Regions from separate parts of the Caproicibacter fermentans genome, predicted to be linked through region 2. Evidence: predicted binding sites of a transcription regulator. Region 2 holds the regulator's gene; each other region holds the start of a gene.
The links. Region 2 encodes Rex, which represses fermentation and respiration genes when NADH is low (regulators of the CRP and FNR family bind a similar motif). Its sites were predicted from a motif close to ATTGTTAANNNNTTAACAAT; they were not measured.

Region 1: a site for Rex is predicted at 2,348-2,367, ahead of HCR03_RS18140 (glycerol dehydrogenase). Genes of this name have one in related genera too.
Region 3: a site for Rex is predicted at 2,113-2,132, ahead of HCR03_RS06760 (phosphoglycerate kinase). Genes of this name have one in related genera too.

What each region holds. Positions count from the first base shown of each region.
Region 1 is NZ_CP060286.1:3,649,796-3,654,557, reverse strand. Features, by position in the region: gene HCR03_RS18160 (glycoside hydrolase family 3 protein) at 1-247, shown strand, start outside; gene HCR03_RS18155 (alpha/beta hydrolase) at 259-1,152, shown strand; gene pgmB (beta-phosphoglucomutase) at 1,149-1,787, shown strand; gene HCR03_RS18145 (hypothetical protein) at 2,022-2,171, opposite strand; gene HCR03_RS18140 (glycerol dehydrogenase) at 2,383-3,474, shown strand; gene HCR03_RS18135 (alpha/beta fold hydrolase) at 3,677-4,492, shown strand.
Region 2 is NZ_CP060286.1:384,403-389,164, forward strand. Features, by position in the region: gene HCR03_RS01910 (aconitate hydratase) at 1-332, shown strand, start outside; gene HCR03_RS01915 (TraX family protein) at 338-1,051, shown strand; gene HCR03_RS01920 (NADP-dependent isocitrate dehydrogenase) at 1,069-2,277, shown strand; gene HCR03_RS01925 (redox-sensing transcriptional repressor Rex) at 2,315-2,956, shown strand; gene HCR03_RS01930 (LemA family protein) at 3,033-3,590, shown strand; gene HCR03_RS01935 (DUF2207 domain-containing protein) at 3,734-4,762, shown strand, end outside.
Region 3 is NZ_CP060286.1:1,347,141-1,351,902, reverse strand. Features, by position in the region: gene gpmI (2,3-bisphosphoglycerate-independent phosphoglycerate mutase) at 1-12, opposite strand, end outside; gene tpiA (triose-phosphate isomerase) at 34-801, opposite strand; gene HCR03_RS06760 (phosphoglycerate kinase) at 870-2,063, opposite strand; gene HCR03_RS06755 (tRNA (cytidine(34)-2'-O)-methyltransferase) at 2,219-2,719, opposite strand; gene HCR03_RS06750 (hypothetical protein) at 2,875-3,054, shown strand; gene HCR03_RS06745 (MORN repeat-containing protein) at 3,321-4,762, shown strand, end outside.

The DNA of each region.
Region 1 (4,762 bases), 680 kb from region 2:
GATTGAATGGCAGAATCCCATGGGCCTGAACGTACCAATCTACTTTAAGTCCATTCCAACCGTTTTTATTTCGGTAGAAAACCCGTATCATCTGCTGGACGTGCCGCGTGTACCGACATACATCAATACATACGGCGTGAACGACTATACCCTGGAGCTACTGGTAGATAAGCTTTTGGGGCGTTCCGAGTTTGTCGGGAAAAGTCCTGTGGACCCCTTCTGCGGGAAATGGGACACAAAGCTTTAAGGAGATATTAAATGAAAAATTTTGTTTTTCCGGTGTCCGACAGCAGCGACGCCAAACTGACCGCGAACATTCTGGATGACGGGGAATTTGCCAAAAAAGGCATCCGTCGCCCGGCTGTTGTGGTGTGCCCGGGGGGCGGGTATACTATGATTTCGAAAAACGAAGGCGAGCCCGTTGCCTTGGCATTTGCGGCAAAGGGATACCATACTTTCGTACTCGAATACTCCGTCAAAATTGATCACCCGTTCCCCACTGCCCTGAAAGAGCTTGCCGGGGCGATGAATATTATCCGCCAAAACGCGGAGGATTGGCTGCTCGACAGTAACAATATCGCGGTAATCGGGTTTTCCGCCGGCGGGAATCTGGCGCTCTCTCTGGGCATCTATTTCAATCAGCCTCTCCTCACCGACGAGATGGGTCTGACGGAAGATCAAATCCGCCCGAATCATATTATATTAGGTTATCCCGCCATAACCCTGATTCCCCAAAACAGGGAAACTCCTGAATTCGTACTGGAAATGATGGAGCAGGGCCTGATTCCGGATTTTCGCGGCCCAAGTATCCAGGAAATCATGATTGGGCACGAAAATATAACGCAGGAGGAAGCCGCATCCCTGAACCTGATTCCTAAAATCCATAAAAAAGTGCCTCGCACATTCGTCTGGGGCACCTATGAAGACAGCCTGATCCCTCCCACGGATCTGTTAGGGCTTGCCACCGCGCTCCATTCGGTTCGTGTCCCCTGTGAACTGCATCTGTTTGAAAAAGGGCCGCATGGAATGTCTCTTTGTGATGAAAACACGAAAAGTGAGGCGGAAATCAAGGGGCTAAGCATCCCCTACTGGCTCCCTCTTAGTTTGAAATGGCTGAAACAGGGAATGGCAGAAAGGACGCAGAAATCTTGAAATCCGTTATTTTCGATCTGGACGGCGTGATTGTATCCACCGACGACCTGCATTTTCAGGCTTGGAAGTCCATGGCGGACCGGAACGGAATTCCCTTTGACCGGCAGATCAACAATCTGCTCCGCGGCGTTTCCCGCGCCGAATCTCTGGAAATCATCCTGCGAAAGTCGGAAAAGTCTTACAGCGAACAGCAAAAACAAGAATTGATGCAGTACAAAAACGACATCTATGTAAAGCTGCTCGATAATCTGAAGCATTCGGATATTTTACCCGGAGTGGTGGAACTGATCAACCGCCTGAAAAAAGCCGGTGTAAAAATCGCGATCGGAAGCAGCAGCAAAAACACCAGGAAGATTCTTCAAAAAATCGGTCTTGAAACCGTTTTTGACGCGATTGCGGACGGAACTGAAATTCAGCATTCCAAACCGGACCCCGAGGTATTTCTTGTCGCTGCCCGAAAACTCGAAACAAAACCAGAGAACTGTGTTGTCGTGGAAGATGCGGTTGCAGGAATTGAGGCGGCGAAAGCGGGAAACATGACGGCAATCGCAATCGGCGACGCAGCGAGCTCCTCTCTTGCGGATTACCGGGTCAATACTATGATGCAGATTGCTGAAATTCTTAATTTGGAATGATGCCATAAAAATTCGGTTTGCCACTTTTCCTCCCTTGCCCCTAGGATACTCCCCATTTGGACCAATATGCAAAAAACAGACCCGAAAAGCTGGCATACATGCTGCTTTTCGGGCTTTTTACTTGGAGCGGAGAAATGAAGAATCGTGCAGAATATAAACAAACCCGCCCTGCGGATTGCCGGTATGGATTTGAATAGATTGTAACAGGTCATAATGTACCGGAACACGATGCTTTTAGCCAAAGCAGCCCGAAGCGTGATCACCGTAAACCTTGCGCTTCTGGAGCCATTCCGGCAGCGTGTAGTAGGCCGCACCGAGTTGCGCGGCTGCCTGCTTGGTCCCAATTTCATCTGAAAGTTTTACCGTATGAAAACCGTCTGTCATGACCTTTCTGATAACCAGAGACGTCCTTAATAAAATAGCTCACGACTCAAGGAAAAACATGGTTTTGACTGGAATCGCACTCTTACTGAAAATATGGAGTCTGCGAGGGATGATCAAATTTATTTAATAATTTTCGACTGAAGCGAAAAAACTACTAAAAATTCATTATACTTAATATTGTTAAAATATTAACATGAAGGAGCGATAATAAATGCTGGCTTTAATGAGAGCACCGTCAAAATATGTTCAGGGCCCTGATGCTTTACTCGAACTGTATGATCATGTGAAAGATTTGGGCACATCCATCCTTTTTATATGCAGCAAAAGCGGCTATAAGGCAGCACGGCCCAAAATTGAAAAGAGCTTCGCAGGCAAAAATGCATCCATAAAATTTGAGATTTTTGGCGGCATCAGTTCAGTCGGCGAGATCGCTAAAATGCAAAAGATTGCAAAAGAAAACAAGGTTGGTGTAATCTGCGCGATTGGCGGCGGCAGCGCAATTGACACAGCGAAAGCCACAGCTTATTACGAAGGACTTCCGGTTGTAATTATTCCGACCGTATGTGCTACGGATGCCCCGTGCACCGGCCTTTCCGTAATTTACAACGACGATGGGTCCTTTGCAAAGTATATCTTCTATCCCAAAAATCCGGATGCGGTCATTGTTGACTCTTCTATTATTGTAAAAGCGCCGGTTCGTTTTCTCGTCTCTGGCATGGGCGATGCATTGGGAACTTATTTCGAAGCTAGAATGTGTCAGAAAACGAATTCTCCCAGTTTAGAAAACGGCGGCATCACAAAATCCGCCATGGCACTTTGTAAGCTCTGCTACAACACCCTCCTTGAGGACGGTTTCAAGGCGAAAAAATCCGCTGAACTCGGTATCCTCACTCCGGCAGTTGAGGCTATTATTGAAGCCAACACCTATTTAAGCGGTGTAGGTGCAGATAACGGCGGCCTTGCAACTTCTCACTCCGTCTACAATGGTTTTACCGCACTGGAAGAATGCGAAAAAACAATGCACGGGGAACTGGTCGCGTTCGGAACGGTTGTGCAGCTCGTTTTGGAAGACGCTCCCATGGAAGAAATCGAAGAGGTGATGGACTTCTGTGTTTCCGTCGGTCTGCCGGTTACGCTGAAGGAGGTTGGCGTGACCGACCCCTCCAGAGTAATGATTGCCGCGGAAAAGGCATGCGCTTCGGGGGAATCCATTCACAACATGCTGGGTGATGTTACTCCGGAACAGCTTTATGCCGCAATTCTGGCCGCTGACGCTCTCGGCAAGGATTATATCGGCGAATAACAAAGGAAAACGTACAGTAAGAAGCCCGGAAAGCTGGCATTCATGCCGCTTTCCGGGCTTCTGCCTTGCGTCTTTTGCTAATTGAGCTGCAGAGTAAAAACATAGGTGTAGCAGAATTGCAAACACTTTTTGCAGGTTCCTTCTTGTGTTGCTGACCGTGATAAAAAATGATATAATTTAAAAAAATTTTAAGGTGATTCGATTGTTTTGTAATATTGGCAATGCAAATATCTATTATGAAGTGATTGGCAATGGAAAACCTATTGTTATGCTTCATGGTTTTTCACCGGACCATAGGCTGATGACAGGATGTATGGAACCCATATTTCGGGAGCATGAAGGATATAAACGCATTTATTTGGATTTGCCCGGCATGGGAAAATCTGATTCTCCCTCTTGGATCATCAGTACAGATGATATGCTGAAAGCAGTTATAACCAGCATCAAACGCATAATCCCAAACCAAAATTTTTTGCTTGCGGGCCAGTCTTATGGCGGCTATCTTGCCCGGGGAATCATTCACAAGATGAAGAATCAGGTAGATGGACTCCTTTTGATTTGTCCCGTTTTCATTGCAGAAAACACTCAAAGAGACTGTCCAGAAGATACGGTTGCCTATCGTGATGAAAAATTTCTTTCCAGTCTTTCACCGGATGAAGCAAAGGAATTTTGTGAAATGGGTGTAATACAAAACGAGTACACTTTTCACAGATACCAAAATGAAATTGCAGTGGGATTAAGCATTGCAAATGAGCCCTTTCTTAAAAGACTTCGGAAAAAATATTCATTTTCTTTTGAGGTTGACGACCCGTTCTATGCCAAATTCCAAAGGACTACTCTTATGATTGCCGGGCGGCAGGATTCCTGTGTTGGTTATCGTGATTTATTTAAAATCATTGAAAATTATCCAAAAGCGTCATTGGCTATTTTAAACAACGCGGGGCATAATCTGCAAATTGAACAGCCGGAGGTATTCAGTCACCTTGTTAGCGAGTGGCTTAAACAATTAACGTGCTAAATCATAGATAAAACCGGTTTTCAAATCCAGTTGCGATGCCCAATGCTTAATCATACTAATTTATCTCACCATTTACAGGATTTATATCCATAGACGTATAAACAACATCTTAATCAAGGCCAAGAAAGGCTTTGAAACAAGCACAGCCTTGACCAGTATCCGGCGAATGTTTGTGCTTTTATCGTACCAATGCGAAGACTGATTAGAGATATTCGTCAGCTTTGTCTGAATATATTTTCTTTAAGGTCATTTTTACTCCGCTTTTCGCTA
Region 2 (4,762 bases):
GGGAACACGCTGCTCTGGTTCCGCTGTACCTCGGCGTCAAGGCCGTAATCGTTAAGAGCTTTGCAAGGATTCACTGTGCAAACCTTGTAAACGCCGGAATTCTTCCCTTGGTTTTTGAAAAGGAAAAGGATTATGATACGATCGACCAGATGGATGAACTGGAACTGAACGATGTCCGCGGCGCGGTTCAAGACGGGCGGACAATCACAATCTGCAACAGGACGAAAGGGACTTTCTTTCAGGCGAAGCCTGTGTTGAGCGAGCGCCAGCGCAGAATTGTTCTGGCGGGTGGTTTGCTGAACGACACAAGGGAACAAAACGGAAGGGCGTAAGAGAGTTGGACACGTCGGTGAAAAAACTTTCGGCAAATACAATCAAATGGATTGCGATTGCCGCAATGCTGATTGACCACGTCGCGTGGGGCTTTGTACCGACCTATTCCGCAGCCGGACAGTTGATGCATATCATCGGCAGAATCACGGCGCCGACCATGTGCTTTTTTCTGGCGGAAGGATATGCACATACGCACAATTTTCAGAAATATGCTTTCAGGCTCGGCCTGTTCGCGCTGATTTCCCATATTCCTTTCGTTCTGTTCGAAACGGGGAAGCCACTGAGTTTTTTCCCTTTCAGCGTAATCTACACCCTGTTTCTGAGCCTTCTGGCAATTCGTGCCAGCGATAAAATAGAGAATCCATTTCTCCGAACACTGGCGGTTATTGCTCTTTGTGTTCTCTCGCTCCCGGGGGACTGGATGTTCTTTGATATTCTTTTTACCCTTGCCTTCTGGCAAAATCGGGGGAATTTCCGCCTTCAGATTCAATCGTTTTCCATCATGTCAATTACAATGGTCTTGCTCAGTACATTTTCCTCAGTTACGATGGGGCGTCCGCTTTACAGCGAGCTGTTTCAGGCGGGTGTTTTCCTGTGCCTGCCGATTCTTTCGCGTTACAGCGGAGAACGCGGCGGCGGACGTTACTCCAAATGGACGTTTTATATTTTTTATCCCGCGCATTTACTGGTGCTTGGATTGACTAAGCTTTTTATTTAGGATCGGAGGATGTTGCTATGGCAGAAAAAATAAGGATGCGGACCCCTCTTGTCGAAATGGACGGGGACGAAATGACCAGAGTGATCTGGAAGCAGATCAAAGATATTTTGCTGGAGCCCTATATTGACCTGAAAACGGAGTATTATGACCTTGGACTAAAACACCGCGACGAGACGGAGGATCGTGTGACCGTTGAAGCGGCGCAGGCGATCGAAAAATTCGGCGTCGGTGTAAAATGCGCCACCATTACCCCGAACGCGGACCGGGTGAAAGAGTATGAATTGAACCAAATGTGGAAATCTCCGAATGGGACGATCCGTGCGATTCTGGACGGCACGGTTTTTCGCACTCCGATTCTGGTCAAGGGAATCACGCCGCTGGTTCCGGCTTGGAAAAAGCCGATTACGGTGGCCCGCCATGCTTACGGCGACGTATACAGAAATGTGGAAATGGCTGCCGCCGCGGGCTCAAAAGCGGAACTGGTAATTACGGATGCCGCCGGAAACGAAGAACGAATGACGATCCATGAGTTTCAGTCGTCCGGCATTGTTCAGGGAATCCACAATCTTGATGAGAGTATTTCCAATTTTGCTCACTCCTGTTTTCGGTTCGCTCTTGGTGAAAAAAAAGATATTTGGTTTTCCACAAAAGACACGATTTCCAAAACATACGATCACAGGTTTAAAGATATTTTTCAGGAGATTTTTCAAAAAGATTATGAGGAAAAATTCAAAAAGGCTGGAATCACTTATTTTTATACGCTGATCGACGATGCTGTTGCGCGCGTGATCCGCTCAGAGGGCGGGTTCATCTGGGCCTGCAAAAACTATGACGGCGATGTCATGAGCGACCTGGTTGCAACGGCGTTCGGAAGTCTGGCCATGATGACCAGCGTACTGGTTTCGCCAAAGGGAGTCTATGAATATGAAGCCGCCCATGGTACGGTTCAGCGGCATTATTACCGGCACTTAAAGGGAGAAAAAACTTCTACCAATCCGCTTGCTACTTTGTTCGCCTGGACGGGCGCACTGAAAAAGCGCGGCGAGCTTGACGGAATTTCGGAACTTTCCGATTTTGCCGAAAAACTGGAGCTTGCATCGATTCGGACGGTGGAAAGCGGAACAATGACGGGTGATCTATCGGGAATATCAACTTTGCAAAAGAAAAAAACAGTGGATACGGAAACTTTTTTGGATGCCGTTCGCAGAACTATGGATCAGCTTTAATCAGTTTCATGTTTCACTTGAATTGGAGGAATGCGTCATGTCAAGACGTGAAAAGGTTTCTATGTCGGTAATCAGGCGTCTGCCGCGTTATTACCGCTTTTTGATTCATTTAAAAGAGAAAGGCGTCACGAGGATTTCTTCGACGGAGCTTTCAACTAAGCTGGGCCTTACCGCTTCTCAGATTCGTCAGGATCTGAATTGCTTTGGCGGCTTCGGCCAGCAGGGCTATGGATATATCGTTAGTCAGCTCTGTGACGAAATCGGCAATATACTCGGTCTTTCCGGTAAATATCCCACCATTCTGTTCGGCGCCGGGAACCTTGGCCGAGCAATCGGCACCCATATGTCGTTTGAGTCGGAGGGGTTCCGACTGATTGGGATATTCGACAATTCACCGGAGCGAATTGGGATGGAGCTTGCAAACCTGAAAGTGAGGGATGTTGCGGGGCTGGAAGAATTCTGCAAAAAGGAAAAGCCGGTCATGGCGATTTTCTGTGTGCCCAGAACTGCGGCCGGCGAACTTGCCGAACAGCTCTATAATCTTGGAATTCGCAATTTCTGGAATTTCAGCCATTATGATCTTTCCATGCGGTACCCCGACGCCATTGTTGAAAATGTTCATCTGAATGACAGCCTTATGACTTTATGCTACCGTATTTCCGATCAGTCTGCCAAATAAACGGCAGAAAGCAGCCGCATATTTTTTGAGCTTTATCAGATCATAAGAAGCAGGTGAAACAGAAGGAGGTAATTCTATGGGCTGGATTCCGTTCGCAATTCTCTTGGGAATACTGCTGATCCTGGTTGTCTGGTGTGTTTCGGCTTACAACAGACTGATTTCATTTTCTGTCCGTGTTGACAACAGCTGGTCTCAGGTGGACGTACAACTGAAAAAAAGATTTGATCTGATTCCAAATCTGGTTGAAACGGTAAAGGGTTACGCAGCGCACGAAAAGTCTACCCTGTCGGAAGTGACGAAATGGCGCGGCGCGGCGATGAACGCAAGAACGCCGGAGGAAGCGATGGAGAATAACGCCAAGCTTTCAAGGGCAATCGTCAATCTTTTCGCGACCGCGGAACAGTATCCGGATCTGAAAGCAAATCAGAATTTCCTGAATCTGCAGGATCAGCTTCGCGAAATAGAAAGCAAAATTGCCGTTTCCCGCCAGTTTTATAATGATACGGCTATGAAATACAACGAATACGTCATGCGTTTTCCGTCAAATCTGATAGCGTCGGTGTTTCATTTCAACCGGAAAAAATACTTTGAAATCGAGGAAGCGGACCGGGCTGTCCCGCAGGTGAAATTTTGAAATCAATAATGAATCATAGGGAAGCCGGAAAAATTATCCCTAGATTACAGCTGCGGGCCTTTTTCCTATTAACGGCGGTCTTGTTCTGCTTTCTTCCTTTGACCGCCTGCTCGGATGATTCTGATAAAAACTCAAGGCAAGTGTTGCAGAAGCTGAACGTTTCCGCGGCTTTGATGGAAAACGGAGACATGACGGTCTCTGAAACATGGAAAATCAATTTAAAAGACCGCAACAAACCCTATCGGAACATCTATAAGTCCTTTTCTTTAAAAGCAGGCGAGTCCGCAGAAATTACAGATTTAACCGTTTATGACGAGGACCGGGGGATTCCCTATTCCTTTGCGGGCGATGTTGACCCGGAAAGTGTTTCCGGCGATGAAATGCAGGACCAATGTTACCTTTATCAAACCGGAAATCAGGTTGAAATCGGCTGGTTTATGCCTTCGATTGAAAAAGGCGTCCGGACGTTTACCTTTACTTACAGAATTAAAAATCTTGTCACTGTTTATCAGGACACGGCGGTTTTATATCATTATTTTCTTCCGAGCAATTTCAGCCTTCCCGTCACTGTGATGGACGGCACGATCCGCTTTCCGTCCGGCGGCAACAAAAAGAATGTACGCACGTGGCTGCATACGGATGTGAAAAGCAACCTGTCGATTGACTCCAACGATCAAATCAGTTTTACGGCCTCTTCTATTCCGGCGGGTCATTCGGTTGAAGTCCGCCTTTGCATGCCGCCGCAGTTGTTTCCGTCTTCTAAAAATGTCGTTTCCCAGGCGGTTTTGCCGGGGATTGAACAGGAAGAACAAAAATGGGCTGACGAATACGAGCGGAAGCTTCGAATGGAATTCCTGCTTGGCGTTCTTGATGCCGCCGGCGCGGTTCTCCTTCTGGGAATTACTCTGTTTTTCTTTTTCCGGCTCCGCAAAAAGAACAAGAGGCATGCGGTTGAGGTACCGGAATATACGAGAGAGATCCCGCAGGGAAACAGCCCGGGAGGGATTGCCAACCTTTATTATTTCTATTCCGGACTTCATGAAAAAGAAAAAAACAGGATGCTCAGCGCCACGCTTCTGAGCATGGCCAGAAAAGGATTCGTACAATTTGAAAGTACCGGAGACCGATTAACCGTTATTCTGACCGGGGATACAAAGGGAGAAGAGCTGACG
Region 3 (4,762 bases), 960 kb from region 2:
AGGCTTTTTCATTCCTGTACTCCTTTTATGGCTTTACTTTCCGGCCGCTTTGATAATCTGGGCGAAATCGTCCGGCTTTAAGGAAGCGCCGCCGATCAGGCCGCCGTCAACATCCGGCTGCGCGAGAAGCTCAGCGGCGTTCTTCGCGTTCATGGAACCGCCGTACTGGATGGTCAGGGCGTTCGCTGCAGACGAGTCATACAGGGAAGCCACCGTAGCGCGGATGGTCGCGCAGACTTCGTTCGCCTGTTCGGCGGTAGCCGTTTTGCCCGTGCCGATTGCCCAGATCGGCTCGTACGCGATGATGATCCGTTTCAGCTCTTCTGCGGAAACGCCGCCCAAAGCGATCTTTGTCTGCATGGCGACCAGTTCGGAGGTAATCCCCTGTTCGCGCTGTTCCAGTGATTCGCCGACGCAGAGGATTGCGGAAAGTCCGCCGTCAAGAGCCGCGCGGATCCGCCGGTTGACGGTAAGGTCCGTTTCACCGAAATAAGTGCGGCGTTCGCTGTGGCCGATAATGACGTACTGTACGCCCATGGAAGCGAGCATCGGAGCGGACACCTCGCCCGTGAATGCGCCGGAAGGAGCCCAGTGGCAGTTTTGAGCGCCTACGCCGACGGAGGAGCCCTTCGCGGCTTCCAAAACAGGGAACAGGTCCACATACGGCACGCAGACGACGACTTCGCATCCCGCGTCCTTAGCCAAAGGCAGAATGGCGCCGACCAGCTTTTTTGCTTCTTCCGGGGTTTTATTCATTTTCCAGTTCCCCGCGATGACTGCTTTTCTGAGCTTTTTATTCATGACTGTAGCCTCCTGTATCATCATAAACGCGAATGAAAAGGAAGGGGCGGTTTGCCGCCCCTTCCGCCTTATTTATCGTTCAGGCAGGCGATTCCGGGCAGTTCCTTGCCTTCCAGGAATTCAAGAGACGCGCCTCCGCCTGTTGAAATATGGGTCATTTTTTCCGCAAAGCCAAGCTTTTCAACCGCGGCGGCGGAATCGCCCCCGCCGATGATCGAAACGGCGCCGCTGTCGGCAACCGCCTTTGCGACGGCGACGGTGCCTCCCGCGAAATGCTCCCATTCGCTCACGCCCATCGGGCCGTTCCAGACGACGGTTCCGGCTCCGCGCACGGCGTCCGCGAACAGCTTGCGGGTTTTCTCGCCGATATCAAGGCCCATCCAGCCGTCCGGGATTGTATCGGAATTGACGGTCTTGTACTGAGCGTCCTTTTCGTATTCGTCGGCGACCACATTGTCCACAGGCAGCAGGAAACGCACGTTCTTTTCCTTCGCCTTAGCCATCAGGTCGGAAGCAAGGCCGACTTTGTCCTCTTCGCACAGAGAGGATCCGATGGAATAACCGAGCGCTTTCATAAAGGTGTAGGCCATGCCGCCGCCGACAATCAGCGTATCCACTTTATCCAGCAGATTGGTGATGACGCCGATCTTATCCGATACCTTCGCGCCCCCGAGGATCGCGACAAACGGGCGTTTCGGGTTCGCGAGCGCGCCGCCCATAATGGTGATTTCCTTTTGAATCAGGTATCCGCACACGGCGGGCAGATAATCCGCGACGCCCGCCGTGGAGGCGTGCGCGCGGTGCGCGGTTCCGAACGCGTCGTTGACATAGATGTCCGCGAGGGAAGCCAGCTCCTTTGCAAAGGCGGGGTCGTTCTTTTCTTCTTCCTTGTGGAAGCGGACGTTTTCAAGAAGCTCCACTTCGCCGTCCTTCAGGCCGGCGGCAATGCTCTTCGCGCTTTCCCCGATAACGTCCTTTGCCATCTTAACCTCGGCGCCCAGCTTTTTAGACAGATAGCCTGCGACCGGCGCGAGGGAAAATTTCGGGTTGAACTCGCCCTTCGGGCGGCCCAGGTGAGAGCAAAGAATCACTTTCGCGCCATGGTCCCTCAAATAGCGGATTGTCTTCATGGCTTCGTCGATCCGCTTCGGGTCGGAGATGTTTCCCTCCGAGTCAAACGGAACATTAAAGTCGCAGCGGACCAGAACCCGCTTACCCTTTACGTCAATATCCTCTACGGTTTTTTTGTTTAAAGCGTTCATCAGATACCTCTCCTTCTCAACAGGCAGAATTTTGGGAGATCTTTTCGATATTGTTACCTTTCTAACAAACTTTTTCTATTATACAACCAACGAATGGCATTTTCAAGCATTTCCGGGTTTGCACTGGCACGAATTTTGGAAGAAAAGGGGATTCATTACCAGTGATATTGCCGAAGCTGCCCGCTGCACAGCATGCCGGGAAAATTCCATTGGCGAAGAACCTCGAACACGCCGACCGCGACGGAATTCGAAAGGTTCAGGCTGCGGGCGCCGGGGTTGTTCCTCATCGGAATCCGGACGCAGGAGTCCGGATTCTCGTAGAGCAGCTTTTCCGGCAGCCCGGCGGTTTCTTTCCCGAAGACGAGGTAGCACCCGTCCGGATAGGCCGGCTCCGTGTAAACGTGCTGCGCTTTGGTGGAAAAATAGAAAAAATTACCGGTATTGCGGCTGAAAAATTCGGAAAGACTCTCGTAACAGGTAATATCCAGAAGGTGCCAGTAATCCAGCCCGGCGCGCTTCAGCTTTTTGTCGTCGATCTGAAACCCCATCGGCCCGACTAGGTGCAGCCGCGCGCCCGTCGCGGCGCAGGTTCGCGCGACGTTTCCGGTGTTCTGCGGAATTTCCGGTTCCACCATGACAATATTCAGTTCCGGCATAGTATTCTCCTTTTTATGAAAAAAATGTGTGATTTTCAGGACAGCTTTTCCAGCGTTTCACTTCAATATTTCGAAAGAAAAGAGGCAGAATAATGAAAGGGTGTAATCTCATTTATTTTACTCATACTTTTTTCTGTGTTTGGAGGTTTTATAAAATGTATAAGCAAACCATGGGCTTTGTCCGCGGGATCGGCACCGGCCTTGTCGCCGGAATGGCTCTTGCGACGGTTGGGAATCAGATGATGAAAAACAACCGCGGCTTCCGTAAACGCGCGAACAAAACGCTGCATACGGTCGGGGAACTGATGGACAGCATGCAGTATCTGTTTAAGTAGGATTATGAATCAAGACCCGAGGGGGACGGACTTATTATAGCCCGTCCTCCTTCCTTTGCGCAACCCTTTTGCGTGCGGGGCTTCGCCGGCGAGTCCATCATTAATAGAAATAGTATATTGAGAGGCGCGAAGAATTGGAAAAATTGTTTCATAATTGTTCCACCGTGAGAATTTGGTGGAATCCTTGAAAATTCCTTGGAAATAAGGTAGGATAGAACAAGAAAAGAAAAAGGGAAGAGTTTCCTAGGGAAAGGGGTCCTGAACCCATGGCGGAAAATCCTTTGCAGACTGTCTTCCATACGGTATCCTATCGCCCGTTTGACGGCGGCGGGGAAAGGGATTCTCTTTTGGCCGCCGCGCGGGAAAAGGCGTTTTCCGGCAGCCCGGCGAAAGGCTCGGCGCGCGGGGTGGAAGCCGGGCGGATTGTCCGCACGCGCTATAAGATCGGCGGGGGGGAATTCCGCTGGCGCAAGATTTCCGGCAAAACCGTGGTGCAGGAGGCGTTCCGCCGCCCGGACGGGTTTTGCCTTGTCAGCCGGAACCTTTCCGGAGAAATCGTATCCGAATCGGTGTACGGGACTCATCTTGAGTGGCTGCGCACCGCGTATTTCGCCGGGACCCCCGGCAGGCCGGAAGCCGTTCTGCGCCCGGGCGGGAACGGCATTGAACTCCTTTTATTCGATGCGACCTCCGGCAGGTACCGCCGGGAGGAGCTGCTTCCCTGCCCGGTGGCTCCCGGAACGGCGGCGCAGAGCTATGTCAACAGCGCCGCGGGCGGCGAGCCCAAGGTGCTGGCTCGCACCAACGAGGGCCTTTTCTGCTACTGCGGGAGGGCGGAACGGGAAAAGCGCCTTGCCCTTTTCCGGCGGCTGGAGGAAAACGGCGGCGTTCCCGACCCCGACTGGACGGAGACGGACGGCGACGCGAAGCTGGAATTTTCCTACATACGAAACGACGGTACCGTTCCCGAACGGGCGGAAGAAAAAGGCCCGGCTGATTTTGCACGGGCGGCAGTGCCCGCGTTTGCCGCCCTCGCGGCTGCCCCGCACGCCCCGGAGGACCTGGATTCTTCGGATTACGCGGTCGACCGGGAGGTTTTTTCGGTTGAACCGCCCGTTCCCCGGCCGGTTCCGAATCCCATGCCCGCGCCGGAGCCCGCCCCCCTGCCAAATCCAGCCGCTCCGCCGCGGCCCGCGCCGACCAAATACGGAGTGGCCGCCAAGGGACTTGGCGGAAAAGTGGTTCATACCAGAAATCTGGAGAAGAAATCCGCGCGGATCGAACCCCTCTTCGGCGAGGGCCTGATTCCCGCGAAACGCATCGTCATCAGCGAAGCGGAGAGCTACCTGTATTTCGGCGAGCTGATCGGCGGGCTGCGGCAGGGGCAGGGCCGCACGCAGATGGAAAACGGGCACACCGCGTACGAGGGCGGGTACCTCGACGACAAGCGCGACGGCTTCGGCGTGTACTATTATAAATCCGGAAAGCTGTGCTATGCCGGGAACTGGAAGCGGAATCTGCGCGACGGCATGGGGGTCGCGTTCGGCTCCTCGGACGGCTCCGTGTTCATCGGCCGGTGGAAGGACGGCGTCCCCGGGCGCGGTTCCGCGTTCGACATGGAGGGCAACCTGCTCTACACCGGGGAATGGAAGGACGGCAAGCGCCACGGGCAGGGCACCGAATACCGGGGCGGGCGGGTCGTGCGTTC